3 regions of the Neobacillus sp. SRL179 genome follow, and region 1 is predicted to be linked to each of the others. Evidence: riboswitches for the same ligand, from Rfam matches in the RefSeq annotation. Region 1 holds a riboswitch; each other region holds the start of a gene.

Region 1 (9,841 bases):
GTTACTTGAACTTCATCGAAGGTACCTGCTGTTTTTACAGAAATTTGCACATCAGCCTTTTTAGCAGCTAAATCAACATTAGGTACTATAGTAATATCTTCGATGTAATTTTTGGGTGTGGTATAAATTTTGACTGGACGATGCAAGCCTGCAAAGTTAAAGAAGTCAAAGTTTTCATCCACTTTACGAATCATGCGGCCATTCTCATCCTTCTTTTCACTATAGTTACCAACTGGAAGAGTCGTATAATCTAACAGATTACTCAAACGAACTGTTAATCGGTTTGAACCCTCTACTAAAAAGTCATTTATTTCTACTTCAAATGGAGTAAATCCGCCTTTATGATGAGTGATTTCTTTACCATTTAAGAACACCCATGCTTCATGAGTAGCAGAGCCAAAACGTAACACTAATCTTTCATTACGTAATGCCTTCGCCACACTAAATTCTCTTTCGTACCATATATATCCACTGTGCTCGCGAATTTCTTTTGTAACAGACTGGTCATTAAATGAAGCAGGAACAGCCATTACCATATCCGTCGGCAGAGCATGTGACACGTCGATTTGTTCTACTTCTTGATCAATCATAAATTTCCATATTCCACTTAAATCCATAACAACACGGCTATCTGTAGCAATTGGATATAACATTTACTCTTTCCTCCATTCAAGCTGTATGAGTTACCTTTCCATTATTGAACTTTTATCACTAAATGTAAGGGCTTTAAATTGATTATAGCCCTTACATTTAGTAAATAATCGTATTATTTTTTCTTAATTAGTAATTATATTGCTTTTTTATCCATTCTTATATAAATTAAAAAATAGAGAAAGAAAGGAGAATTCTTATGGAAGAAAAAGTACACGTTAATAACTTCATCAAAATAAGTCAGATCATACATTCTATTACAAAGATGGATGTCACATTAAATGACAGGGATGGAAATACCATATTTCAGTCAATCAGCCATTCGATTCCAGTCGTGTTAGAACATCCTAATAATGAAACTGCCCATATAAATGAAATGTTAAATACATACCAGTCAAATTATTACTACCATTATATTAATCCATATGGTCTTGAATATCTGGCTGTAGGTATTTGGAGAGACCTCTCCTTTTATGGCAACATGACATTAGGTCCATTTATTTCAAGTCTATCGGTTCTTGATCTGATCAAAGAAATAATTGTTAAAAATAGTCTCCCAATCAGTGAACGGAAGCAATTGGAACAATTCTATCAATCCCTGCCTGTTTTAAGTGAGTTGGAATCTAACTATATAGGAGAATTGATGGTAAATTTCTGTGGACATGATTATATAAAGTCACATGCAATTTCCTCTGATACCGTAAAACCAGTCATAAACCATGATCAACTAAAAATAACGATTGAGGAAAATAAGCATATTATCGAAGATAGGTACCAATACCAAAATAAACTAATGAATGCCATTACCAAAGGGGACCAAGTAGAGGTCCATAATTTACAAGATTCCATGACAGATGCATTTATTGATTTCTCCGATCGAGTACCTGGAAGTCCGATCAGATCCTCCAAAAATATGGCATTTGTATCAAATACTTTGTACAGAGTTGCTGCAGAAAGAAGTGGGGTCCATCCTGTTTACCTTCACAATATTTCTGAAAGATTTGCGATACTAATTGAAAGGTCAACTACTATTCCAAGTTTGAAAAAGTTAATGGTATTAATGGCAAATGAATATTGTGATCTTGTGAGAACATTTTCTACCGGTCATTATAGCCCGATTGTGAAAAAGGCGGTAGAATTTATTCTAATGAATTTAGGACATCCAATTACGCTTCATTCAATTGCGAAACAAATACACGTTAACCCTTCTCACCTTTCACGGAAATTTAAAGAAGATACTAGGATGAACATAACAGAGTTTATTAATCAAAAAAGAGTTGAAGAAGCAAAGTTATATTTGCAAAGAGGGGATATATCCATTACAGATATTGCCTTTATGGTAGGATTTAATGATTTAAATTACTTCAGCAAAGTATTTAAAAAATGTACCTCTGTAACCCCTTCCCAATACGCTAAAAAGAGAAATTTGTAAGATAACTGTTCTTCAAATCTAGCTTAAAATTAGTTAAATGATTCAAACTCTCTTTGAAGTGTTTCAGTAATAACAGTTGAACCATTGCTCAACACTTCTTAATATTTGAATAGTTAGAATATTCTTTACTAATCGTTCTAAAAATGTTACAATTTTTACCGGGAGGTGAAATAAATATGGCTCGCTCTAAAGAATTTGATGAAGCCAAGGTCTTGCAAAAAGCGATGGTGCTCTTTTGGCGAAATGGATATGAAAAAACGTCGATACAGGATCTAGTCGACCATTTGAACATACACCGCCGAAGTATTTATGATACTTATGGTGATAAACAGACGTTGTTTCTACGAGCATTACAACTCTTCGAAGAAACCACTCAAAAAAGAATGAAACAACAAATTAAACCTCTACCTTCAGTCAAGTTGGCGCTCAGAAGATTATTTGAAATGGCGGTTCTTTCAAATGAAGAAAAACCCCCAGGATGTTTCATTGTAAATACAGCAGTAGAATTATCCCTGCATGACCAAGAAATTGCAGACAGAATTAATAAAAGCTTTTGTAAGACAGAATCATTTATATTCGAACTTCTAGTCCAGGGACAAATGATTGGGGAATTATCCTCCCAACTTGCCCCAGAAAAGTTAGCTCCTTCTATTCATAATTCACTCATTGGGTTACGAGTATTATCGAAAACAACCCATGATCAAGAGAAACTTCAATCCATCATTGATTCAACTTTAGCTGTACTAGACTAATTTTTTAGAATGAATGTTCTAAAATTTTAAATCAAACTTTAAGAAAGTTATTTATTTTTAGAAGGAGGATGAAAAGGATGAAACATTTAGAGGTTTTGAAGAAAATGGCGAAGGGTGAGATCCCAGGCCCCCCTGTTGCACGTTCGTTAGGTTTTCACGTAACAGATGTGGAGGAAGGCAGGGTTGTGATTGAGATGGATGCTACAGAGAGATTACACAATCCGATGGGTACGCTGCATGGAGGAATTTTATGCGACATAGCCGATGCCGCAATGGGCTTTGCATTTGCTTCTACATTAGCTGATGATGAACTTTTTACTACGATGGAAATTAAACTGAACTTCCTTAAACCCATTTTTAAATCCAAACTTCGAGCTGAGGGAAGATTAATTAAAAAAGGCAAATCCGTTGGATTGCTGGAATGTCATGTATACGATGAAAAAGAAAGTCTCGTCGCACATTCTACCAGTTCATGTATGATTTTGAAGGGAAACTCCACTGGAAAAAGAGCAAAAATCGAATAATAGAGCAACGTGAATGCAAGCTTCGTTATTATAAGTAAAGGTGGGATCAAATGCCCTCTATTCAAACGGCTTCTTCCAAAAAGGAAAGCACCGTGCTCTTACAAGAAAAAAAACTCATACTACTATGGAGTTTCACCACTTTGGTTGTGGTAATGAATACAACCATGTTTAATGTTGCACTACCCTTTATTCTTACAGAATTTTCCTTAAGTTCATCGATGGCCTCGTGGCTGGTATCAGGCTATTCCATTATGTTTGCCATTTCAACATTAACATTTGGCCGGCTATCCGATTTTGTTCCCCTCTCAAGACTTTTATTCCTTGGTATTTGTTTATTAGGAATAGCATCGGTCATCGGTTTCTTTTCCACCCATTTTTATCTCTTATTGGGAGCTCGAATTCTTCAAGCCGCTGGAGCAGGAGCCGTTATGGGGTTAAGTATGATTATGGCTGGGCGGTATATCCCTGTATCAAGGCGTGGAAAAGCAATGGCCATTATTGCTTCTGCTGCCTCTTTGGCTTTTGGGTTAGGCCCTGTATTAGGGGGATTGATCACTCAATACTTAGGATGGAATTATCTTTTCGTTATCACTATTCTTTCTGTCCTGTCTATTCCGTTTTTTCTAAATTTATTGCCTCATGAGGTAATTAAAAAAGGCCGTTTCGATATATACGGTGCTATTCTTACAGGATTTAGTGTAACAGGTCTGTTACTTTTTCTATCAACATTTTCGTATGGGATTTTATTAGGAACATTCGCCCTTTTGGCGGTATGGTGGAAGTATCTAAATAAGACGGAAGAACCGTTTATTCCGCCCATCCTCCTCAGAAATAAGCAATACACGAAGCTCCTTTTTATTAATTGTTCCGCATTTTTCATCAACTTTTCAAATCTGTTTTTAATGCCCATTATTCTCACCACATTATTTGAAAAGGAACCAGCCGAGTTAGGATTGATTATATTTCCAGGAGCTTTTATCGCCGTGGTTGCAGGTCAATTTATAGGAAGATTTATAGACCGTTTTGGGAATGCACCCTTAATCATGTTCGGGCAATTAATGCTATTATGTGCCTCCATCCTATTTGCATGGTTCTCTACTGTCCATCCCTATTTCATTCTTTTTATCTATATGTTCGCAAGTGTGGGCTTTACAGCCATTTCATCGAGTATTTCGAACGAGATCACAAGGATATTGCCGATCACACAACTTGGTTCAGGGATAGGAATCGCCCAATTATTGCAATTTTTCGCTGCCGGGTTTGGCGTGACCATTTCTGGATTATTCCTAACCATTCAAGAAGGGTTAACCTTGGAAATGGTGTATCGAAATATATTTATTTGCTTCTCATTTGTTATCATGGTAGCTGGCATCATATACGGCTCATATCTTCATAGAGCTAGGTTAACCCAGCAGATTAATCCCTAATTTGTGGTTATTAAGCACTCTTTTCGAGTGCTATTTTATTTTCAAACAAACTAATTGAATATTAACTACCCCTTTAAAAAGTAATTATTCTCAGGATATACCAAATGTCTTTTTGTAAATAATAAGATTGTTAAAACCTACATTCAAGGAGGACTTTTATGCAACAGGACCATCAAGCTAAAAAGAATTTAGATTCAATAATAAAACCAGAATATGCAGGAACTGATGCCCAAAATGTAAAACAACAAATTCAAAAAGATGTAAGCGAAGGACAAGGTGCCATGACTTCCCGAGAGGCAGGAGCCATGCGGGATTAAAAACCACTCAAAGTGGTTTTTTATTTTTCAATTAAGTAACTTTTTTTGACATGTTAAAACACCACATGTGTCAGGGATTGTTGGGTTTTCTTGCAAAAAAAAACTTGGAAATTATCCAAGTTCGATTACTACTTATTTTTGCTGAAAATCCCCAGAGAATTGCTTTGTAACGGCTTTTACTTCCTCAATCTTATCTGGTTTTAAAAAGTTCATCATTTTAGGAATAAACTGTTCAATATCTTCTTTTGTAAAGGCATCTGCGTCTTGCTTCCGAAAGTTTTCTTCAAGTAATTCTCTTGCTTCCTCAACTTTATCCTCTTTCACTCTTTGTAAAATAAAACTTAAAAACATCTCTTGTCCTTTTTTATCCATTTGCATTTTTAGTACCTCCTAAAAAATATCTGCCCTATCTATGTAGTATACTAAAAAGATGACTTTAAAATCCAGCCATTGGAATACCTGCCAAACTATTTACTCCTTATCCTACTAACAATAACTGAAAGATACCTATGCCTTTACAATTCATCAAGAATGTATTACTATAATAAAGCATTTTAAATCATACTAATCATATAGGATATAGAGGTGAAAGAAATTGTCTCAATCAGTTGTTAGCACGAAACCGTTGAATCATAAATCACATTCAACCACTTTAGTAACAAATCTTAGCCCCATGCAAAAGGGATTGGTAGCTGTCGGAATAGTTATCTCTCTTATTCTATTATTTGCTATTGTGCATTCATCCAATTGGATTCAAGGCAGCCTATTCATTATAGGCTTATTATTAGGGGCAACATTGCTTTACGCACGCTTCGGATTTACGTCTGCTTTTCGGAGACTGGTTTCAGTAGGAAATGTCCAGGGACTCCAGGCACATATGCTGATGTTTGCTGTCTCAACCACATTATTTGCTATTATCCTAAGTACTGGCTTTAGCTTTACCGGTATGGAACCAAAAGGATATGTTTCCCCTGTTGGCATTAGCGTTATACTTGGGGCTTTCCTTTTTGGAATAGGCATGCAGCTTGGAAATGGCTGTGCATCTGGAACCTTATATAATTTGGGCGGCGGCTCATCTTCCATGATCCTCACGCTGATCGCCTTTATTGCGGGTTCAACTCTTGGAGCCTACAACTTGCCATTTTGGAATAGTACGCCTGCCCTCCCGCCTATTTCTTTAGCAGAAACGACTGGTCTGGGTTATTTGGGAGCTTGGCTTATTCAAATGGTTGCCTTTATCGCTATCTATTTGATTACCATTCAAATTGCGAAAAAGAAAAACCCGCCCATGATGAAACCACTACCGACCACGACTGGTTGGAAAAAGGTTTTACGTGGATCATGGCCATTATTTACGGCTGCCATTGTTTTAGCAGTACTAAATGCAGTAGTCCTTACTGTTCGCGGAACTCCATGGGGTATCACTTCTGCCTTTGCTCTATGGGGTGGAAAATTCCTTGATACAGTTGGGGTCAATGTTTCCAGCTGGGGTTATTTTGCCGGACCAAATGGACAGGCACTTAAAAGCACAGTCCTAGCGGATTCAACAAGTGTGTTAAACTTCGGAATCGTATTGGGAGCCTTTATTGCAGCTTCTTTCCAAGGTACTTTTAAGCCGAAAAAAATAAAAGCAGGGGTAGCCGGTGCGGCTATTCTTGGAGGCTTATTAATGGGATATGGTTCTCGTCTTGCATTCGGCTGTAACATTGGAGCCTATTTCGGCGGTATCTCTTCCTTTAGCCTTCACGGATGGGTTTGGGCCATCATGGCTATGCTTGGAACATTCGTTGCCTTGTATATCCGTCCATTATTTGGGTTAAAGGTTCCATCATCAAAAGACACATTCTGTTAAATATAAAAAAGCTTGCAGAGTAGTTTCTGCAAGCCTTTTTTATATTTATTCTGCCAATTTTTAATCCTTATCTTAAAAACCCTTTACTTAATCGAAAAAGGCCTTTCTTATTGTCATACCACTCTAATGCAACCAAAAATAACCTTCTTTCCCATAATTCTGTTTCAAATGATTTTAAATTACTTTCAAATTTCTCCAGTAAGGCAGTAACATATAGCTCAACTAAATTTTCATCACTTAAATTTTTTACATCAATATAACTTTCTTGTTCACAAGCGAGAGTAGCTTCCATTGTACACCCCTAAAATATGTTCTATTTTAGGCAACTCAGCCGTCATAGTTGATCACCTTAGACCTGGAGCTTTGCGTCCCAATCTTTCGAATGGTTTGCCTTTTTCTAATGAATAAATTATTTTATTATTAAAATAATATTACATTTTTTTAAATTAATTGACAACAGGAAACGCTCAAATTTTTACAATAAAATAAATAAATGTTACTTTTTCCTGCCAATGTAAAGCAAGGGACTTGAGATCCCCAAAATATAGGGGTCTGTAGCTTTTCTACTTCAAATCTTCAATTGTATTGATATCCATATACTTTGGAACAACCAGTCCATTTCTCGTTCCATGAAGATTGGGTCCAAGATCAACAATATCGTTTTTATATTGTTGGTAAAATTCTTTATGTGTACTTGGAAGCCAACCAGCCACCATGCCGTCGACACTGCCGTTAGCTACACCGGCAAACATTGGCCCCACCTCAACTTGGCTCAATTTTACCTTATAGCCATTCTGCTCTAGGACCTTTCCAATCACATTCGTACTAGCAATTTCGGTGTCCCAAGCAACATAGACAAGATTCACGCTTTCTCCATTTCCTGCCTGCGCACCTTTTGTCCATAATCCCACTTTATCTCCGTTCGCCTTGATCCACTTTACCGCTGCATCATCTGGATCCGTTCCCTCTTTAATGTCCAGCATTACTTTTTCTATATCCTCAGGTTTCCAAGAAAATTGATCGAGGATGGTGTAGGCCCCCGGTACATCCTGTTCGAGACCTTTTCTTACGATAGTATGAATATCTTCTTCCGTTCCATATGACTTCTTCGGGTCTTTTAAGAATTTCAAATCGTATGTGGAAAACATCCAATGTGGTGCCCACCCGGTAACTATGTTTGGTTTTTTATTCTTATAGGCCTTGTCCAATTCTGCCGCCATGGCAGCGGATGATCCTTCCTGCAGCTTCCACGCCTCCAGCTGATAATCTTTAAAGGCTTTTTTCGTTTGTGACATGATTCCTGCACCTGGCTCAATCCCAATAATTTGATAATCAACTTGGGCTCCCATGCCATTTTTATTCTGATTCTTTGGTGTTTCTTTTGTCATTCCAGTCACAACAGCCGTTACTATAATAAGAAGTCCTACAATGGAAAAGACGATTTTTTTACTCACTATATTTTCATAAGCTGGTTTTCGTAAATTTTGCGATATTCGGTCAAGGATCACTGCGATGAACACAATCGATAATCCTGCTTCAAAACCACGGCCTACATCTATTTGACTAACGGCTCTGTAAACATCCGCCCCTAATCCTGGCGCTCCCACTAGTGAAGCTGTGACCACCATGGATAATGCAAGCATAATACTTTGGTTTACCCCTGCCATAATAGTTGGCATTGCAATTGGCAGTTGCACCTTAAACAGTTTTTGACTGTTATTGGAACCAAAGGCATCAGCTGCCTCTATTAAATCTTTCGGAACCTCCTTAATACCAAGGTTGGTCATTCGAATGATGGGTGCAATCGCGAAAATAAATGAGGCAATTATTCCTGGTACAACCCCAATGCCAAAAAATAAAATGGAAGGAATTAAATAAACAAATGCCGGCATAGTCTGCATAAAGTCCAATATCGGCGTTACGATTCTATGTACCGTTTTTCTTTGGGCACACCAGATTCCAACAGGTATCCCAACAATGATCGTGAGCAAGCCTGATAATAATACTATGGCAATGGTTTGTATACTGGAATCCCAATAGCCAAGGTTATCAATTAACAGTAAACTAATGAGAGTGAATATACCTAATGGCCATCTGCTTGTATAGGTAACCAAAAGGGCTAGGACGATCATCAAGATAATGGATGGTCCTGCGCTTAAAACATCCATCATGACATTTAATAAAGACTCGATGACAGTGGTTAACAAGGAGAAAAAACCGGCAAAAGCATCGGTTACCCAATTAACCAGAACGTCTATCCAATCTCCTAATGGGATTTTGGGCATATTCATATTTATTCACCCTCCAAATCGTTCAAGGAATCTTTAATTCCTGCCAGAGCCCCGATGACAGCACCGCGAATCACTATCCCTTTTAGGCGTTTTTCTTCATCAACCACTGAAATTGGCAGACTAGATGTGGCCATCACGTCCATCAAATCTGCGAGAATGGTATCACCGGAAACGGTTGGTATATCCGTTGACATGACTTCTGCAATGGATTGATTACTATCAATCGCCTGGCGTGCCTCTTCAGCGGTAATCGCACCCAATAATTTACGATTGCGATCAACGACAAAAATACTTGAATATCCCTGCTTCCGCATAATTTCCAATGCTACCCGTGGTCCGCGGTCTACAGCGATTCTTTCAGCTGGTTTCATTACGTGGGTTGCTGTTAAAATTTTGGATAAGTCCACATCTTCCACAAATTTCTCAACAAATTCATTGGCGGGTTTCATTAATATTTGCTCGGGTGATCCCAGCTGAATAATACTTCCATCCCTCATCAGGGCGATTCGATCCCCGATTCGTAAGGCTTCATCTAAATCATGGGTGATAAAAATAATTGTTTTCTTGTACTTTTCTTGAATTTCAAGCAATTCAT
Region 2 (9,841 bases), 2.0 Mb from region 1:
GACAAGAGATGATCTGCTGGCTTTTATTAGCTTCTTATTTAAACAAGACATTGATCCAGGAAGTCTTAAACAAATAGAAACAGCCTTAGATAAAATGAAACAGCAGCAGGAAACGATCAGCTTTGAAAAAATAGCTAAACTGCTCACGGAATTGGCATTGCCAGCAAAGGATGCAGACATGACTGTCCAAACAGAGAAGAAAGCGGCCGAGGATGTGCTCAAACCTACTTTCTCCTTGAAGCAAACCGAGAATACCTCAAAGCCTGATTTTGAATTTCAGCCAAAGTTTGAGGGGAAAGAAGTGGTCTTTCAATCGTTTCATTCTAACGGAACGGCTTTAGCTGCTAGTAAAGGGGAGCAGACCCCAATGCCAAAGGTGACAGTCCAACAGGTTTTCTCCGAAGTCATCGGGTTAGTCCAGAATCAAGCGAGTCTCAAAAAGGCATCTGAGTTCATTGAAGCAAAATTTTCGTTAACCCCTGAAAAGCTTGGTGATATTGATGTGCAGTTGTCGATTCATAAAGGGCAAGTGACAGCCCACTTTTCGGCTGAAACATTGCTTGGTAAAGAATCATTAGAATCGCAGATGTCTTTACTGCGTTCATCCTTGCAGCAGCAAGGACTTCAGGTCGATAAACTGGAGATATCCTTAAGCGGCGGACACGGGTTGCAGCATTCTTTTTCACAGCAGGAGGAAAAATCGCGGCAGGAACAATCACAGCAACGGTTTGCGAAAAAGAAAATCAATGTCGATGATTTTTATCAAACGCATTCGATTATTGATGACTACAAACACACTGGAACGCAAAACACGATCAATATACTCGCTTAAAAAGGGGATACCAAGATGAACTCGATTAATTCCATAAATATGACAACAGCGAACACAAAACAAACCAAGCAGCAGAACCAGATGGATAAAGACCTTTTCCTTCAAATCTTAACAACACAACTGCAAAACCAAGATCCAACCCAGCCCATGGAAGATCGCGAGATGATTGCGCAAATGGCGCAGTTTAGCACGCTGGAACAAATTTCAAATTTAAATCAAGCCTTTAATCAATTTATTAGCAGCCAACAGCTAGATATTAGCCGGTATTCTACGATGATCAACAAAGAAGTTTCCTGGGCCGATGAAATAACAGGCCAGTCCGAAAGTGGTGTTGTCAAAGGAATTATCCAAAACAATAATCAACTCTATTATCAAGTGGATGACCAAGATGTTCCTGTGGGAATGATTCATTCAGCTAAAGATATATCTACACAAAATTAAGATCAATCAGGAGGGTAACTAAATGCTACGTTCATTAAATTCAAGTGTATCGGGAATGAAAGGGTTCCAAAATAAATTAGATGTGATCGGTAACAATATTGCCAATGTGAATACGGTCGGATTCAAGAAAAGCCGGATTATGTTCCAAGATGTGCTCAGTCAAACGGTACGCAGCAGTTCAACTCCAAGTGGTAATTCAGGGGGGACTAATCCTGTCCAAATTGGCCTAGGTGTAAAAACAGCCTCTGTTGATACGATTCAGACACCGGGAAGTCCGACAACAACAAACCTTTCTTCTGATTTATATATGGATGGCAATGGGTTCTTCGTTGTTCAAACCGACAGCGGTTCGAAATATATGACGCGAGCAGGAAACTTTGACAGGGATGCGAATGGTGACCTCGTAACCCCGCAAGGATATAAGGTTCTCGGCTTTAATGCTGCGACAGACGTAGTGGAGCCGATTAACATTGATTCCAATCAGTATGTTTCCTACACGATTGATTTTAATGGAGTTGTAAGAGGGATAGCGGCAAATGGGACGACAACTGATATTGCTACAATCGGTACTGCGCTTGTATCCAATCCTGCCGGGTTGAAAAAAGTAGGCGGATCAATGTATGAATTAACAGGGAATGCTGATCGTGAAACCAATATCGATAATCTGATCAGTAAACGCCAAGATAATAATGCCGGCCAAATCGTCTCCGGTCAGCTTGAAATGTCCAATGTTGATCTTTCAGAAGAAATTACAGAAATGATTATTGCCCAGCGTGGTTTTCAAGCAAACGCTAAGGTTATTACAGTTTCAGACTCTATTTTAGAGGAACTTGTGAATTTAAAACGTTAATAGATTCATAGGGACATTTAATTAACTCTAGACCATCATTAAATCAAAGTGTTAGTATTTAAGGGGAAAGTTAACTACTTCTACGTTCCACTTTCCCTTTGAATGATTTTACGGCGGTGAGGAAAACACGATGAAACTTTATGAAAATAGCAATGACGTAAAAGTTTATGATTTTAAAAAAGCACTGCGGTTGTCCATGGAGCAAGTACGTGTCTTAACACGCATTCATGATAACTTTGCCTACCAGCTGGCATCCGCCATTTCCACGCAATTAAGGACGATTGTTCAAGTGGACGTGTTGTCCGTTAACCAGATGATCTATGAAGAGTTTATTAAACAACTTCCACCGTTCACCATTTTGAATATCTTTGAGACCCCGGAAAAGGGCCGCATGATTATGGAATTAAAGTCCCAGATGGCTTTTGCGATTATTGACCGGTTATTAGGCAGCCGGGATCTGCCTGCTTTCACTGAAGAAAAAACAACCTTAACCCAAATCGAAAATAAAATTCTCCATAAACTATTTGAAGGCTTCGTGGAAAATTTACAAAAATCATGGAAAGATTTAATGAATGTGAATTTAAAGGTGGTTGAAATTGAGACCAATCCCCAGTTTTTACAAGTAGCGATTCCCAATGAAACGGTGATTGTGATTGCTTTTAATATAAAAATTGGTGAAATATCGGAATTAATGCATATTTGCATTCCTTATATTATTTTAGAGCCATTTCTGCCCAAATTGTCGTCCTATCAATTGTTTTCAAACCGCAATAAAACCAATAGTCCAGAGGAATCCAATTTATTAAAATCAAAGCTGCAGGAGCTTGAAATTCCGGTAATCGTTGAACTAGGCCGTTCAAATGTTACGATTGAGGAATTTTTAGCGTTGAGTGTGGGTGATATCGTTCAGCTCGAGCAGCTATATGAGGAACCATTAAAAGCGATGGTTGGGAAAGACGTCAAATTCTTAGTCAAACCAGGTGTGAAAAAGACGCGTCTAGCAGCAGAAATCGAAACTGTTTTTGAAAAAGAGGGTAAAAAAGATGAGTCATGATGGGAAAATCTCACAAGAAGAATTAGCGGCATTACTAGGGGACACGAAAGAAGAAACAAAACCGTTTTTATTTAAGGATTTAGAAGAAAAACCCCCTAAAAAGGACAATGAGGAATCCGTCAATATGGATCTCTTGATGGATATTAATTTAGAAATAGTCGTTGAATTAGGGAGAACCAAAAAGAAAATAAATGAAATTTTAGAGCTTTCACAAGGTTCGATTATTGAATTGGACCGTGTCTCAGGTGAGCCGGTCGACCTCTTAATCAACGGAAAAGTAGTCGCCAAAGGTGAAGTCGTTGTCATTGACGAGTATTTTGGTATTCGGGTAACAGAAATTGTGAATAAGACAATTAACTAGTAAAAAGAAGGGCTGATTCCGCGAGAATCAGCCCTTCTTTTCATTCAACGCTTCTTCCGAAAATGTCGTTAACCATAGTAGATACTTTAAATGGTTCGGGGGATGGCAGGATGATCACAAACAATCTTCGTTTTTCTGGTTTGGCATCAGGAATCGATACCGAAACACTTGTTAAAAAATTAATGGACGCGGAAAAGGCACAACTAAATAAAGTTTTCCAAAATAAAACCAAGACAGAATGGAAAGTAGATGCCTATCGAGAGGTGAATACGAAATTCCTGGATTTACGTACTTCAATGGAAAGTCTTCGATTAGAGTCTACTTTTACCAAAAGTAAACTGACTTCATCAGATAGCAGTAAGGTAGACGTAACGCTGGCAGGCATACCGAGCAGAAGTGAGTATGTTATTTCGGCTGCCACACCGTATCAGCCGGGGACACCTTCTTCAGTAAAATTCGCTTCCACAACACTTCCCAGTGAAACAAGTGAATTAGGAGCTGGAAACGGATTTCAATTTAGCTTGAATGGAGAAACAATTGACCTGACCGCACAGGATTCGATCCGCAGCTCCATTTCAAAAATCAATGCTTTAGCTGCTAAAACAGGAGTGACAGCCAGCTATTCCAGTGGTGACCAGGCGATTGTGTTTACTTCTAAAGATGCAGCGACAACTATTAACATTGCGAATCTATCAAACCCTTCGAATATACTAAATCTGGCAGCTGGCACGGTCAATGAGACGCAGAATGACTTTCCGGCAGGAAACCTAAGTGGTGCCACTGGAAATTCAGCCGTAAAGGCCGTCGACGGTCAGGTAACCATTAACGGAACGACCCTAACGTATAAGAATAATCAGCTGACCTATGACGGGATTACGTTTACCATCAAAAACGACATCCCACCGGGTAGCAATGTCACGATTACGAAAAAGACAGATGTGGACTCGATCTTCGATACAATTAAAGGGTTTGTCGATAAATATAACGAGACCATCAAGACGCTTCACGATAAGGTGGGGGAAAAGCGGTATAAAGATTATGCCCCCTTGTTAGATGATCAGAAAACAGACATGAAGGACAAAGAAATTGAACTATGGGAAGAAAAGGCTAAGAGCGGGTTATTGCAAAGTGACCGAATCATTTCATCGGCCTTAGATAAATTACGCACCACCTTGTACTCGAATGTTCGTGATGTGGATTCGACAAAAATGAATAGTCAATTCGATTCGCTTGCTGAAATCGGGATTACCTCCAGTTCTAATTATAAAGAAAATGGGAAACTGGTTATTGATGAAACGAAGCTGCGAGCGGCAATTGAAAACAATCCCAATGAAGTGTCGTTATTATTTTCTAAAAAATACGATACCGCAAGCTCATCAAATAACACAGCAACTAATAAAGACGAATTTGCCAATAGCGGGATTGGCTGGAGGCTGTATGATCAACTGAATGAGACGATGAAGGAAATTTCCAAAACAGCTGGTACGTCCAATGATACTGTCCTTGGCAAATCATTAAGCCAGCTGGACACACAAATCGATTCCTGGCAGAAGCGATTACAAACGAAAGAAGATTATTATTGGAAGCAGTTCACGGCTATGGAGCAAGCCATTCAGAAATCTAATACCCAGAGCAGCTGGTTAACGCAGCAAATGGGCGGGTGATGATCACCATGTATGAACAAAAAGAGGCATTACTCCAGTCCTATTGCCAGCTTACAATGAAACTAGTAAACGAAATGAATTCGGACGAGACAGACCATATCCAGGCCTTACTGGACGCGAGACAAACCTGCATTGAGAAGGTAAACCAAATGGATCGAACCGCCGGACGAATTCTCTTAAATGCGGCCATTAAGGAACAGCTGTTACAACTGGTTCCTTTGGAAGAAAAGGTGAAGGAGATGTTACAGGGAGAGCAGCAAAAGGTAATCTATCAGCTCCAGGCGTTAAAAAAGGAAAAAAAGATTAAACAGTATGGGGAACCTGCCTATGGTTCCACTGGGGTTTTTTATGACAAAAGAAAATAGGGAAAAGGGGAAGATTATGTCACTTAAGAATCCGTACCAAGCATATGAGAATAATCAAGTACTATATGCCAAAGGGGAAGAACTGACACTGCTTTTATATAAAGGTGCCATTAAATTCATTGAACAGGCCAAACTAGCAATTGAAAAAAATGATCTGCCGCGAGCTAACGATCGCATTATTAGGGCTCAGAACATCATTAGTGAATTAATGGTGACCCTTAATATGGATATCGAAATCTCGAAGTCCCTGCTTCTCCTTTATGACTATTTAAAGCAAAGACTAATCGAAGCGAATATGAAAAAAGAGGTAGAAACTTTAAATGAAGTCCAAGCTATGCTGGCAGAACTGCTAGGAACTTGGGCAGAAGCGATGAAAGCTGTTAGACCTACTTAACAAGTGAATTTTTTGTTAAGTAGGTCTTTTTTCATTTTTTCCCCATTGTAATATTTGTAAGCGCAATGTAATATAATAGTATTGGTAAATTTTCGACCAATATCACCACAAAACGACATTTACAATCCGATAAAGGCAAACCTGGGGAAATCCAGTGACGCAAAGCTATAGGGGCTACGATCATGATGATCATGCCAGCCAGTTACCGAAGAGTTATAGTTTAATTTACTATGGACTATTCTTCGGAATAGTCTTTTTTTTGCTCGAAAAATGGATAAATTTACCAGTATGAAAAGGAGGTTATTTATGCTTCAAAACATTTCTGTTCTAAAGCAGGCATTGGATGCTTCTGTGCTAAGACATAATGCCATTTCTAATAATCTAGCAAATGTCAATACCCCCAATTATAAGCCGCAAAAAGTAGTTTTTGAGGAACTTCTTAAAGGAGAATTAGCTAACACTTCTTTTGAAGGAAAGCGTTCAAATGAAAAGCATATACCAATCGGAAATACAGCAACTAGAGCCTTCATTACCGAGCAGCCGGTTGTGATGCAAAATAGTGGGAATGGTGTGGATGTCGATTCTGAAATGACGGATTTGACAACCAACTCGATTTGGTATCAAACACTGAGCTATCAGCTTGGTGAAGAATTTAATCTATTAAAAACAGCGATAAAGTCAAGGTAGGGGATCGACATGTCCATGTTTCAACCACTAAATATTAGTTCTTCTGCATTAACCGCCGGGCGCCTGAAAATGGATATTATTTCTTCCAATATTGCCAATGCGACGACAACAAGAGGGAAATTGGTAAATGGGGAATGGGTACCATATCGAAGGAAGATGGTTGAGGTGGAACCAAAAGGATCAGCTCCGTTTAGTCAATATTTACAAAATGAAATGGGAGCAAATGGTGTAAAGGTCACAAAGATTGTTGAAGACCAGACACCTTTTAATCCGGTTTATGACCCAGCCAATCCCGATGCAAATACTGATGGGTACGTCATGATGCCAAACGTTGATATCACCAAAGAAATGGTCGACCTAATGAGTGCTTCACGAGCATATGAAGCCAACGTTACCGCATTTAATGTAGGAAAAACGATGTCGTTAAAGGCTTTAGATATTGGTAGATAAGGAGTTTTGCCATAATGAAAATTGATTCATTGTTAACTAACCCAGCCTCATTTTTGGATAAGCGTCCAATAGTTAATCCGGTTTCACCTGCGAAGACATCTTTTTCTGCCATGTTGGGAGAAGCTTTGCAAAGCGCTAACAATACCATTGTTCAATCAGAGAACATGTCTGAAAAAATTGCCACAGGGGAAATCAAGAATATTCATGATGTCACGATTGCTGCCCAAAAGGCAGAAATTGCTCTCCAGCTGACCACCCAAGTAAGAGATAAAGTAGTGGAATCCTATCAAGAAATCATGAGAATGCAAGTATAATGAACTGCTTAGTTTTAACACGAAAGCTGGTGAACTATGACTTATGAAAGAAAAAATTGCTGATGTTAGGGAAAAAATCGTTCAGTTTTGGAAGAATACCAGCAAGAAAAGTAAATTCTTCTACATTGGTACCTTTTTGGCGTTAATCGCGGTTTTTTGCTTTGTTTTTTTCTATCTATTAAAACCGAATTATGTACCACTTTATACTAATACTTTAAGCCAGAAAGAAATCGGTGAGATTAAAGGAGTTTTAGAAAAACAAGGGTTCACAGACTATAAGATTGCCAATAATGGTACACAAATTCTTGTTCCAAAAGAGTCTGCTCCCGACTTAATTGTCAATTTAGCCTCTGAAGGATTGCCCAAAAGCGGTCCGATTAGTTTTACAGAACAAACCCAGAACCTGAAGTTTGGCGTAACACAACAGGAATTAGACGTCATCGAACGAGAAACGATTCAGAAACAATTAGCGAATTTAATGACCAAGATTAGCGGTGTAAAAGGTGCCGAGGTTATGATTACCATGCCGCAGGACAGTGTCTTTATTCGACCAGAGAAAGAGGACAAAGCAAGTGCCTCTATCATTGTTGACTTAGAACCAGGCACGGAACTAGAACAGGGGCAGATCAAATCCCTTTACTTCTTAGCTTCCAAAAGTATTCCTAATCTACCGCAAGAAAATATTGTGATTACCGATCAATACGGTCAGCTTTTAACGCTAAATGATTCGGAGGATGAAGGTTCTTTTGTGGGGGTTGGCAGTTACGAAAGTCAAAGAAATATTAAACAAAAAGTAGAAGCTGATATTCAGCGCAGTATTCAGCAGATGCTGGGGACCATGCTAGGGAAGGATAAAGTCTACGTTCAGACCTTTGCTAAGCTGAATTTTGATAAGGTCAAAACACAGCAAAGCCTAGTGGAACCTGCCACCAAGGATCCTAAGGATGGAACAGAGCAAGGAATCGCCGTTAGTGTGGAGAAAATCAGTAAAGAATACAGCGGCAAAGGAACACCAGCTGCCGGAGGAGTAGACGGGACTGGTCAAGGCGATGTCCCGGCTTACGCCAGCAGCGGTGATGCCGGCAATAATGATTACAAGGAAACGCAGGATCGAGTCAACTACGAGGTCAATCGAATTACAAAAGAGATTGTCCAAAGTCCGTATACAATAGATGATTTAACGATCAACGTCGGGGTGGAACCTCCTAACCCAAAAAATCCAGGTTCATTAACACCGGCAACACAAGATAACATCCGCAATATCATTTCAAATGTCGTGCGAACGGCAATTGGTGCCAATACCGGAATTACAGATGCGGATATAAACAAGCGCATCACTGTATTTCCAAGAGAGTTTACAGGAAAAATGGCGGCAGCCACACCAAAGGACACTGAGTCACAAAAGCAATCTTATTTAAATTATATCTTAATCGGGCTTGCGGCTTTAGCCTTACTAGCCGGTGGAATTCTTTTAGGGAGATGGATGAAACGGAAAAAAGATGAAGATCTTGATCCATTCTCTGAATACCTAGAAGCAAAAAATATTAAGGAATTTGAAGAAGAGACAACGAAAAAGAACAACGTTCAAAATGAAATTAATCAATTAGCGGGTAAAAATACGGAGGAATTCGTTGATCTGCTGCGCTACTGGTTAAAGGACGAAAAGGAGGGGTAATATGCGCAAGTTAACGGGGCTTCAAAAAGTGGCCATCCTCTTGGTTTCATTAGGAAAAGAAGGATCATCAACGGTCTATAAACATTTGAAAGAAGACGAAATAGAATTATTAACGAAAGAAATCGCCAATCTTCAATGGATTGATTCAAAAGTGAAAGAAGAAGTTTTAGATGAATTTTATAAAATGGCTTCGGAGCGGAATGTCGTTTCCAAAGGCGGCGAACATTTTGCTAAGGATTTACTGGCTCTTTCGTTTGGTGAAGAGAAGGCCAATGAAATGCTGACTCGCACAACCGAAAAAAATCAAAAGAAGCCTTTTTACTTTGCACATAGGGCCGAACCAGTTCAGATTTTAAACCTTTTGCAATATGAAAACTCACAAACAATTGCGCTGGTATTATCCTATCTGGATGCACAGAAAGCATCAGCCATCCTGTCTGCTTTTCCACAAGAAAAGCAAACGGATATTGCCACGAAAATTGCTTTAATGGACACCGTGTCACCGGAAGTCATTCGTCAGGTTGAAGAAGTGCTGCAGGAGAAACTGGCAACCACATCCTCACAGGATTATACAGTAAATAATGGAATTGACAACATTGTCAACATCCTAACAAGTGTAGACCGTGGGACCGAAAAACATATCTTGGAATCCTTATCACAGGAAAGTCCGAGCTTGGCAGAGGAAATCAAAGGAAAGATGTTTATCTTTGAAGATATAGCTCTACTAGATCATCACTCGATTCAACGGATTCTC
Region 3 (9,841 bases), 1.1 Mb from region 1:
TTTTCTCCCTTCTACAACATCTTCTAAAAGATCAACCTCTTCATTTTCTGTAAAGGCCTCTTTGGTTTCTTTGATCATTCCGGTTACTTGTGGTGTAAGTTCCTTTAACTCATCCACCTTATCTGTAATAAAGACAATATCTTCACTGACTTGTTCAAAGGTATTGCGGATTTTATCAGCAGTTTCCTTTACCTTTTCAGTTACTTCATCAGGATGTTTCACTAAGTAGGCTACTTTGCTAGAAGTCCTTTGGACGTTCTCCTTCATAGTCTCACGAGTATGCTTGTCCAATAAACTGATAGCACCACCTGCTAAAGCTCCAAGCAGAATACCCTTCCAAAATTGATTTTTCCTCGTCATCTTAACCTCTCCTTTATGTAACGTAATATCATAAATGTCGATATAAGAAAATAATACCATTAAATATATTACCATTTATTTTGCTTTATCAAACATTTCTATATAGGTTTGCTAGTTCACTTTCCTCCATTTCTTTGGGTAAACTATATATTGACAGATACTTTTTAACATGAAAAGATGGAATCATTACTTTCGAAAAGGGTGACCAAGATGAATTTGTCAGAAAAATCCGTGGAAAATGTTGAATACATGATTGAACAAATTAAGGGAAAGTTAAAGGTCCTTAACCTTGGAGCCATTAAACCATCTCACTTTGATGAAGAGATGTATGAAGAACTAAAGGAAATTTACGATTTAGTGCAAAAAAAGAATTCCTTTAGTCCTAATGAAATGCAGGCATTGGTTGAAGAGCTAGGAAATCTTAGAAAAAGATAAAAAACAAAAACCCGGTCATTCCAAGGAATGACCGGGTTTTCGTTTTATTTTTGCTCAGTAAGGATGATGGGGCCATCCTTTGTAACTGCTAGTGTGTGCTCATATTGTGCTGAGTTTTTACCATCGATCGTTCTTGCAGTCCAACCATTATCATCCATTTTTGTTTGATAACGGCCGATATTTACCATCGGTTCAATTGTAAATACCATACCTTCTTTAATTCTTGCCCCTTTTCCTGGCAACCCATAGTGAGGTACATCTGGTTTCTCGTGCATCACTGTACCAATACCATGGCCGATAAAGTCACGTACAACAGAAAGACCTTCACTTTCCACATAGGTTTGAATGGCGTGGCCAATATCTCCAATTCGATTACCCACTACTGCTTGTTCTATCCCTTTATATAGAGCTTCTTTAGTCACTTTTAATAAATGCTCGTTTTCCTCAGAAATCTCACCGACTGCATAGGACCAAGCCGAATCAGCCAATGCCCCATTGTATCTAACAACCATATCTATTGTGACAATGTCACCTTCTTTTAATGGTTCCTTCCTTGGAAAACCATGGCAAATTTCGTCATTGATACTCGCGCAAGTAGCATATTCATACCCTCTATAACCGACTTGTTCAGGTATTGCATTATTTTTTCGTAAAAAATCATTGACGAACAATTCAATATCCCATGTAGTGATTCCTGGTTTTATTAATTTTGCAATTTCTTTATGACAAGCAGCAAGAACTTTGCCGGCCTCATTCATGGCTTCAATTTCACGTTGTGATTTTAAGACAATCATTTGTTTCCCTACCTTTAGCATATATTTATATTTATCTTTATATAATACTGAGCATTAAACCTTCTGTTACGCATTTCCTTTACATTCTGTTTGCAGCACTCTTTAATATTAACTCTATCTTCCGTTTTTTTCAAAAAACAATCATGAGTGCCCTAAATGTTCATTTTTTTGTAATATTACCTCGTTCTTTATATGGTACTTTTTCATTCATTTTGGTAGAATGAACATATAAATTAATCCCCCTTTTTTCGAAGAGGGAGAGTTATTCCGGAAAATTAAAAAATAATTAGGTGTGTGAGACTCAATGATCGGTGACCGCGTTAAAAAATTTCGCTCAGAAAAGAAAATGTCACTATCCGAACTGGCTGAACAAGCAGGGGTTGCTAAATCCTATTTAAGTTCACTTGAAAGGAACTTACAAAAAAATCCTTCTATCCAGTTTCTCGAAAAAATAGCTGCTGTCTTAAATCTCCCTGTCGAACATTTGATTCATGAACAAATTGATCGGGATGAATTAGATACTGATTGGATGAATCTTGTAAAAGAGGCTATGAATTCTGGTGTTTCCAAGGATCAATTTCGCGATTTCCTAGAATTTAATAAGTGGCGTAATAATAATCAAACGAATGACAACTAAGTTGAATATGATAAAAAAAGCATTCTACAAAATTTGACAGATTTTGTAGAATGCTTTTCTTTTCTATTTTAGTATGTACTTGATGGTTCTTCATGACTATCACGTGTAAGGAAATCTCGAACATCTTCAATTGATAGTCCAATTTGCCTTGCCTCTAATATGAGCGTTATCCATTCCTGATCGATTACATCCACTTCTCTTTCTGTAATAACCATTTTTCTCACTCCCAAAATACATTCGTATTCCAGGTAGCCCGGCCACCATAGCAAATACCCCTCGCCTTAGATCCTCGGCTTTGCGTCCCTGCTTTTCAACAGGTTTGCCTTTTTCTGCCTCCCATACAACTTGAGCCACCAATTGCTTTATTCCCATTATCTACTAGGTCCAAATACTTAATCCTTTAACGATACCTCCATTATATATAGTCCTTTTATAACAGGGTGTTAGATTTTGTCATTTATATTAATTTTCTAACTGCTTTTTATTACATTTTTTTCCAAGATTCTACATATCATTTTAACTGAATATTCAAAATAGTTGTTATTGAAATTTGTCTATTTGATGACAATTAACATATAATGTAAACAATATACGCGAACACCTAATGTTGTAAATTAATTTCTATCGTGAGGGGGAGAGTAATGACTGTCATTCATGTTTTAAATTTTTCTATTCCTATTGCTTTCATTGTTTTTGCAGGTTATTTTCTAGACAGAATGTGCAAACCTGGAAAACAAGAAGAAAAAGCTGGAGATGAATGAGATTTCCCACAAATCAACCAGCTTTTATTCCTTTTTAGGTCATTTTATTTCGAACCTTCAACTCATAATTTTTAAAAATAGAGGAATTTGTTTTCACACCCCGTTTTGACATCAACCGGTTAAATCGAAGCAGTTTTTCATTTAACTTATTTTGAAGATTTACCTTTTCAACATTGTCATCACATTTTTTGATTAAATCCTCTATGCTCATCATTTCTTGGCGCAAACGTCCTTCTTCCTTCGTGTAACCGGCATTTTTCATTACTTTATAGGCCATCCGCAATTCCTCAGGAATTCCGGACAAATCCTCCAGCTGCAATGGTTTCCCCAATCCAGGAAGATGATCAAATTCACCTTCTTCATAAGCCTTTTTTATCCGATCCTCTGAGATTAAATGGAAAAGATCCAATTTGCGGCCCCCTTTTTAACCATATTTGTTTTATTATATCAATTTCTTCTCTCTAGATGAATTGATAATCAACTACCAAGTGATATTTTAGTGTGTGGATGGGAATGCTACTTACGAAGACGAAAGGAGTGTTAACCATGGCACGCGGAGAACATTTTGAACACAAGAAAAAAAATCATCCTGGTGATTTTCCTGAGGACAGTCTTACGGAAAAGCATGTAAAAGAAGCGATTGGGGATGAAGAATTAATTGTAACCCAAGAAGCTTTTAAAAATAGAGTCGAAAATGAAGAAGAGCAGCGGGTTGATACAGGACGTTGGCTTCCAAATCATATGAAGTAAAAGGCGTGAATTTTCACGCCTTTATTTTCTTGTTCTCTCCTTATTGCACACTTATATTCTTGATTAATTGGTGAATTTCGATGGTCTTTAACCAGTTCGCTGCTACTTCAATATCATTTGCGAAAACACGGTCTTTGCTGATGGTTGGCACTTGTTCCCTGCCTTTTTCATAAAGCAGCTTTGTCTTACTAGCCATTTGATCTACTCCGCGAATTTCCACTGCCTGCATTGCACATATTAATTCAATAGCGAGGACTCTTCTTACATTTTGGATAATTTGGTAGGCATGCCTGGATGCGATTGTACCCATGCTGACATGGTCTTCTTGGTTTGCTGATGATGGAATCGAATCCACACTAGCTGGATGTGCCAGAGTTTTATTTTCAGATACAAGAGCAGCCGCTGCGTATTGCATAATCATCGCTCCTGATTGCAAACCTGGCTGTGGGCTTAAAAATGGCGGCAAGTCATTTAGCTGTGGATTGACTAATCTTTCAATTCGTCTTTCCGAAATATTTGCTAGTTCAGCCATCGCAATCTTCATAAAATCCATTGCAAATGCAATGGGCTGACCATGGAAATTACCGCCAGAAATAACCTTTTCTCCATCATCAAAAATTAATGGATTATCGGTTGCTGCATTCATTTCTATCTCTAACTTTTCTCTAACATAATCTAGTACCTGCCAAGACGCACCATGCACTTGGGGAATACACCGTAATGAATAGGCATCCTGGACTCTTAACTCACCTTGTTGTGAGGTTAATAAGCTATCGCTTAAGTAGTCACGGATTCGCGCTGCAGTTTCTATTTGCTGTTTATAGCCCCTTGCAATATGGACCTCCTCGCTAAAGGCATCGATGATCCCATTCAACCCCTCCATTGTCATCGCAGCAATTAATTCACCCTCATAAGCCAGTTGTTCTGCTTCTAAATAACCGACCACACCCATAGCTGTCATGGCTTGCGTGCCATTAATTAGAGCTAGCCCTTCCTTGGCTTCTAGTGTGACGGGGAGAATTCCTTCTTGTTTAAATGCTGTCATTGAGTCGATACGATTTCCTTTATAAAACACCTCGCCTTCCCCAATTAAAACCAAAGCAAGATGGGATAGTGGTGCAAGGTCCCCGCTAGCTCCAAGTGATCCTTGCTGTGGAATCACGGGGATAATGTCCTTATTTACAATATCCAATAATTTTTCAATCACGAGAGGTCTTATTCCTGAATAACCCTTCAATAAGGCATTAGCCCGAAGAAGGACCATTGCTTTGGCGACAACTTCTGGAAAGGGTTCCCCTACCCCACAGGCATGGGAACGAATCAAATTTAACTGCAAGTCTTGAACATGTGCTTTATCAATTAATACATCACTAAATTTCCCAAATCCAGTTGTAATTCCATAAACCACCCTTGATTCAGAAACAATTCTTTCCACTGCATTCCTGCTCTTAAGTACGGCCTCTATACTTGTTTCTGAAGCTTGAACCTTTTCTTTTCGATATAAAACTGCTTTCATTTGCTCTAAAGTTAAACTGCTGCCTGTTAAGGTGATCATAATGCCACTCCTCTACCAATTTAGTACAATAAAGAAAGAGGCTGGAATCCTCATCAATTCAGATTTGGATTCCAGCCTCTTTTATGGTTATAAATAAATGATGACTCTTAATATGGGGATGTCCCATGGGTATCATTCCATTCTAAAAACTATCTTATCAATAATTATTGTATGTGAAAAAATCTTTGTCTGTCAATTTGATTTTCCCAAATTTTAGCATCATAAGATTTATTTTAGATTTAACTTCTTTAAAGCATCCGCCAATGCTGTATTAATTGGCTCTTCTTCCTTACTTTGATTCTTCAGATACTTTTGGACCGTCCGTTTATCCACCTTACCGGCAGATTCCTTTTTGCGCCGTGCTTCGAAAGCAGATAGTTTCTCACGATGTCCACATTTACATGCAAAGATTTGTCCTTCGCCTTCACCGCGCAGTTCTAATTTTTTATGGCATTGCGGACAGCGCGCATTTGTGACGCGTGAGACATTTTTGCGATGTCCACATTCACGATCTTGACAAACAAGCATTTTACCTTTTTTGCCGTTTACTTCGAGCATTGGTTTTCCACAGTCTGGACAATTTTTCGCTGAAATGTTGTCGTGCTTGTATTTTTTACTGCTTGACTTTATTTCAGCTACAATTTCCTTGGTATACCTCTTCATTTCACCGATAAACACTTCTTTTTTCAACTTGCCATGAGCAATTTGGTCGAGCTTTTGCTCCCATTCAGCTGTCAATAATGGAGACTTAAGTTCTTCAGGAACTAACTCCAGCAATTGACGGCCCTTAGAAGTAAGATGAATGTCTTTGCCGCGCTTTTCGATTAAAAATGAATTAAATAGCTTGTCAATTATATCAGCCCGTGTCGCCACTGTCCCTAAACCACCCGTTGATTTTAAGGTATCGGCAAGCTGTTTATCCTTAGTTTCCATATACTTCACTGGATTTTCCATTGCTGATAAAAGACTCGCTTCTGTAAATCGTGCCTGTGGTTTTGTTTGACCGGATGTTTGTGCGATTAGATTTACGTTTAATGTATCGCCTTTTTCAATCCGCGGAAAAATCTGTTCTTTTAGGTCATCATTTTCATCTTCGTCTTCCAAGTGATTATTGTAAACTTCTTTCCAGCCAATCGATAAAATTGTTTTTCCTCTAGCGACAAAGTTTTCTTCGCCGATTTTCGCCCGAAGTGTTAATTGTTCATACTCAAATGCGGGGAATAAGACAGCCAGGAACCGTTTTACAACTAAATCATAGATTTTCCGTTCCTTATCTGTAAAAGCTGAAAAGTTCACGTATCCTTCAGTTGGAATGATGGCATGGTGATCAGACACTTTGCTATCATCTACAAATGATTTCGAAGCCTTAATTGGCTTTTTTAAGATTTTATTTGTCAGTAAACGATATTCACCAACACCGCACGCTTTTAGACGCTCTGGAATGGTAGGAACAATATCTGATGAGATAAAGCGTGAATCTGTCCGGGGGTACGTTAACACTTTATGCTGCTCATATAGCTTTTGCATAATATTCAGCGTCTCTTTAGCCGAGTAACCAAATATTTTATTGGCATCACGCTGTAATTCTGTTAAATCATAAAGTCCTGGAGAAAATGACTTCTTCGGCTTCCTTTCAATCTCTGTTACAACAGCATTTTTTGTACCCAATTTTTTCACTACCGCGTCTACGTTCTCTTTATTAAAGCTGCGATTATTCCCTTTTGCATCCTGCCAGGTGAGCTTTAATTTATCGGTTGTCTGTGCCTCAATGCCGTAATAGGTTTGGGGTTTAAAGTTTTTGATTTCTTCCTCACGTGCTGCAATGATGGCTACAGTAGGAGTTTGTACGCGGCCACAGTTGAGTTGTGCGTTGAATCGTGTTGTTAACGCTCTGGTTGCATTAAGACCGATATACCAGTCAGCTTCGGAGCGGGCTACAGCCGAAGCATAAAGGTTTTCGTATGCTTTTCCCGGTTTCAAAGACCTAAATCCATCTTTAATCGCCTTATCCGTAACTGAAGAAATCCATAACCGTTTTATAGGTTTGTTTATCTTCGCTTTAGCAATGACCCAGCGGGCAACTAATTCACCTTCCCGCCCCGCATCAGTAGCAATTATAATCTCCCCTACATCAGAACGAAGTAATTGGCTTTTTACCGAATGAAACTGCTTTCCTGTTTGCTTAATAACGACAAGCTTTAACTCGTTAGGTAACATTGGTAAGTCTTCCAGTTTCCATGTTTTATATTTATCATCATACATCTCAGGATCGGCAAGTGTAACTAAATGTCCAAGCGCCCATGTTACTATATATTTATCTCCTTCTAAAAAGCCATTTCCTTTTTTATGGCAATTTAATACTCGTGCAATATCTCGAGCAACAGAAGGTTTTTCAGCTAAAACTAAACTTTTTTTCACTTTATAAAAACATCCTTTCGGGTTACCCATTGAATTATAATCATAGCACAAAACCTAATATAATTCAGTTTCACAGAGACCTTTAAATAGTAAACCTCTTTTTAATAGTAGGAAAAAATGAGATGTCCCTGCACTTCAGATTCTTAATCTTTTCTAGATTTGTCATTCAATATTTTAAATATGTACCGGCTAATTTTACTTGAGCATTTTTCCAGTTAAATAGTATGATGGGAAGGGCACGAAAATAGAGAAACGAGGAACTTTATGAGGATTAGGGATTGGGATGCAAATTTAAAGGTTCGCTTGTTTTCTGAAGCGATCGTCAACATAACTTATTGGATGTTTTTTCCGTTTTTATCAATCTATTTTGCCGATGAATTCGGCAAAAGTAAAGCAGGGTTATTATTAGTTTTTTCGCAAGTGTTTTCCGTTGCAGCAAATTTAATGGGCGGTTATTGTGCCGACCGATTTGGACGAAAACGAATGATGGTACTTTCAGCCATTGGCCAGGGACTCTCGTACTTTTGTTTTGCTTTAGCAAGCTCTCCGTGGCTTGAATCTCCATGGTTAGGGTTTATTGCCTTTACCATTGCAGGTGTATTCGGTTCATTTTACTGGCCTGCAAGCCAAGCAATGGTAGCCGATGTGGTGGATGAAAAACATCGGAGTGATGTGTTTGCCATCTTTTATACTTCTATTAATATTGCAGTGGTCGTTGGTCCCATTTTAGGATCTATTTTTTATGTCAATTATCGCTTCGGATTGTTGTTATTTGCAGGTGCTGTTTGTATTTTCGTTGGATTGATTTTAGCAAAATGGACAAGGGAAACAGTACCTGTACAAAAACGTGCCTCTAGTGATGGAAAATGGTATTACTTTTTAAGTAATCAGCTCAGGGATTATACCCTAATTGTTAAGGATAAAACCTTTCTTTTATTTATCATGGCGGGCGTCTTAGCGGGTCAGACCTTTATGCAGCTAGACTTATTAATTCCTGTTTATATCAAAGATTTTGTTAGCAGCCAGACTTTGATGACGATCGGCGATTGGTCACTTGTCGTCAAAGGAGAACAGGCCTTTGGGATTGTTTTAGCTGAAAATGGCTTGCTCGTCGCCCTATTCACGGTCTTTGTTACAAGGTGGATGGGTAAGTACTATGAACGAAATGTGTTTGCCCTCTCTTCTGTCGTTTATGCCATCTCTATTGTCATCTTTAGTCAAACACAGTGGATTTGGGGCTTACTTTTTGCCATGGCTATTTTCACATTTGGTGAACTTATGGGGGCTGGTCTGCAGCAAAGCTTTGTTTCTAAACTGGCACCTGAAGAAATGAGGGGACAGTACTTTGCCGCGGCCAGTTTACGATTTACCCTTGGGCGAACCATTGCTCCCCTAGCTATTCCTTTGACTGTTTGGGTAGGCTATGGATGGACTTTCACCATTCTTTGTTTGCTTGCACTGATTAGTGCCGGACTATATTGGGTCATGTTTAATGTATTCGAAAAACAAAAAAGCAGCCAGCCAATGTAATCAAGACATTCGCTTAACGGTTTATTTTTCCATATAAACACGCTACAATATAGAAAGATTCTGAAAAAAGGAGCTATACATATGAGTGAATTTCGAAATAATCTTGAAAAGTATGCTGAGCTTGCTGTTAAGGTCGGCGTAAATGTTCAGCCAGGCCAAACCTTAGTCGTCAATGCGGCCTTAGATGCAGCAGAATTTGTTCGACTGGTTGTCAAAAAGGCTTATGAAATTGGTGCACTAAATGTCATTGTTAATTGGAACGATGATACGGTTACCAAAACAAAATATGACTTAGCTCCAGATGAAGCGTTCAAAGAGTACCCTGTCTGGCGTGCAAAAGAACAGGTAGAACTTGCCGAAACAGGAGCTGCCTTTATGTCTGTCCTTTCATCAAGTCCAGACTTGTTAAAAGGTGTCAATCCTGAACGGATCGCAAACTTTCAAAAGGCGGCTGGAAAGGCGTTAGCTCCCTATCGTAAAGCCGCACAGACTGACAAAATCAGCTGGACTGTTATTGCGGTTCCTTCACAAGACTGGGCTGCTATGGTATTCCCTGATGAACCTGCTGAAAATCAAGTCAATAAACTTTGGGATGCTATTT

The links. A riboswitch is a leader RNA that binds a small molecule or an ion and turns the genes downstream of it on or off. The one in region 1 is predicted to bind cyclic di-GMP.
Region 2: it holds a riboswitch for cyclic di-GMP, as region 1 does, so the genes downstream of both, flgB (flagellar basal body rod protein FlgB) here and AC4E8C_RS10870 (hypothetical protein) in region 1, are expected to answer to the same signal.
Region 3: it holds a riboswitch for cyclic di-GMP, as region 1 does, so the genes downstream of both, AC4E8C_RS05170 (anti-repressor SinI family protein) here and AC4E8C_RS10870 (hypothetical protein) in region 1, are expected to answer to the same signal.

Annotation. Positions count from the first base shown of each region.
Region 1 is NZ_OZ481792.1:2,193,362-2,203,202, reverse strand. Features, by position in the region: gene uidA (beta-glucuronidase) at 1-653, opposite strand, end outside; gene AC4E8C_RS10905 (helix-turn-helix transcriptional regulator) at 851-2,083, shown strand; gene AC4E8C_RS10900 (TetR/AcrR family transcriptional regulator) at 2,260-2,835, shown strand; gene AC4E8C_RS10895 (PaaI family thioesterase) at 2,913-3,359, shown strand; gene AC4E8C_RS10890 (MFS transporter) at 3,410-4,786, shown strand; gene AC4E8C_RS10885 (hypothetical protein) at 4,945-5,103, shown strand; gene AC4E8C_RS10880 (hypothetical protein) at 5,236-5,481, opposite strand; gene AC4E8C_RS10875 (YeeE/YedE family protein) at 5,777-6,955, shown strand; gene AC4E8C_RS10870 (hypothetical protein) at 7,023-7,247, opposite strand; cyclic di-GMP riboswitch class I at 7,274-7,357, opposite strand; gene AC4E8C_RS10865 (glycine betaine ABC transporter substrate-binding protein) at 7,519-9,246, opposite strand; gene AC4E8C_RS10860 (quaternary amine ABC transporter ATP-binding protein) at 9,249-9,841, opposite strand, start outside.
Region 2 is NZ_OZ481792.1:4,213,867-4,223,707, reverse strand. Features, by position in the region: gene AC4E8C_RS20795 (flagellar hook-length control protein FliK) at 1-832, shown strand, start outside; gene AC4E8C_RS20790 (flagellar hook capping FlgD N-terminal domain-containing protein) at 848-1,273, shown strand; gene AC4E8C_RS20785 (flagellar hook-basal body complex protein) at 1,296-2,123, shown strand; gene fliM (flagellar motor switch protein FliM) at 2,254-3,177, shown strand; gene fliN (flagellar motor switch protein FliN) at 3,167-3,538, shown strand; gene fliD (flagellar filament capping protein FliD) at 3,649-5,202, shown strand; gene AC4E8C_RS20765 (hypothetical protein) at 5,211-5,567, shown strand; gene fliS (flagellar export chaperone FliS) at 5,551-5,961, shown strand; cyclic di-GMP riboswitch class I at 6,086-6,171, shown strand; gene flgB (flagellar basal body rod protein FlgB) at 6,268-6,648, shown strand; gene flgC (flagellar basal body rod protein FlgC) at 6,658-7,098, shown strand; gene fliE (flagellar hook-basal body complex protein FliE) at 7,113-7,412, shown strand; gene fliF (flagellar basal-body MS-ring/collar protein FliF) at 7,456-9,087, shown strand; gene fliG (flagellar motor switch protein FliG) at 9,089-9,841, shown strand, end outside.
Region 3 is NZ_OZ481792.1:1,048,370-1,058,210, reverse strand. Features, by position in the region: gene AC4E8C_RS05190 (YtxH domain-containing protein) at 1-360, opposite strand, end outside; gene AC4E8C_RS05185 (DUF1128 domain-containing protein) at 571-795, shown strand; gene map (type I methionyl aminopeptidase) at 840-1,589, opposite strand; gene AC4E8C_RS05175 (helix-turn-helix domain-containing protein) at 1,894-2,226, shown strand; gene AC4E8C_RS05170 (anti-repressor SinI family protein) at 2,295-2,441, opposite strand; cyclic di-GMP riboswitch class I at 2,471-2,560, opposite strand; gene AC4E8C_RS05165 (DnaJ family domain-containing protein) at 3,022-3,396, opposite strand; gene AC4E8C_RS05160 (hypothetical protein) at 3,534-3,737, shown strand; gene hutH (histidine ammonia-lyase) at 3,778-5,292, opposite strand; gene AC4E8C_RS05150 (DNA topoisomerase III) at 5,521-7,710, opposite strand; gene AC4E8C_RS05145 (MDR family MFS transporter) at 7,975-9,240, shown strand; gene AC4E8C_RS05140 (aminopeptidase) at 9,322-9,841, shown strand, end outside.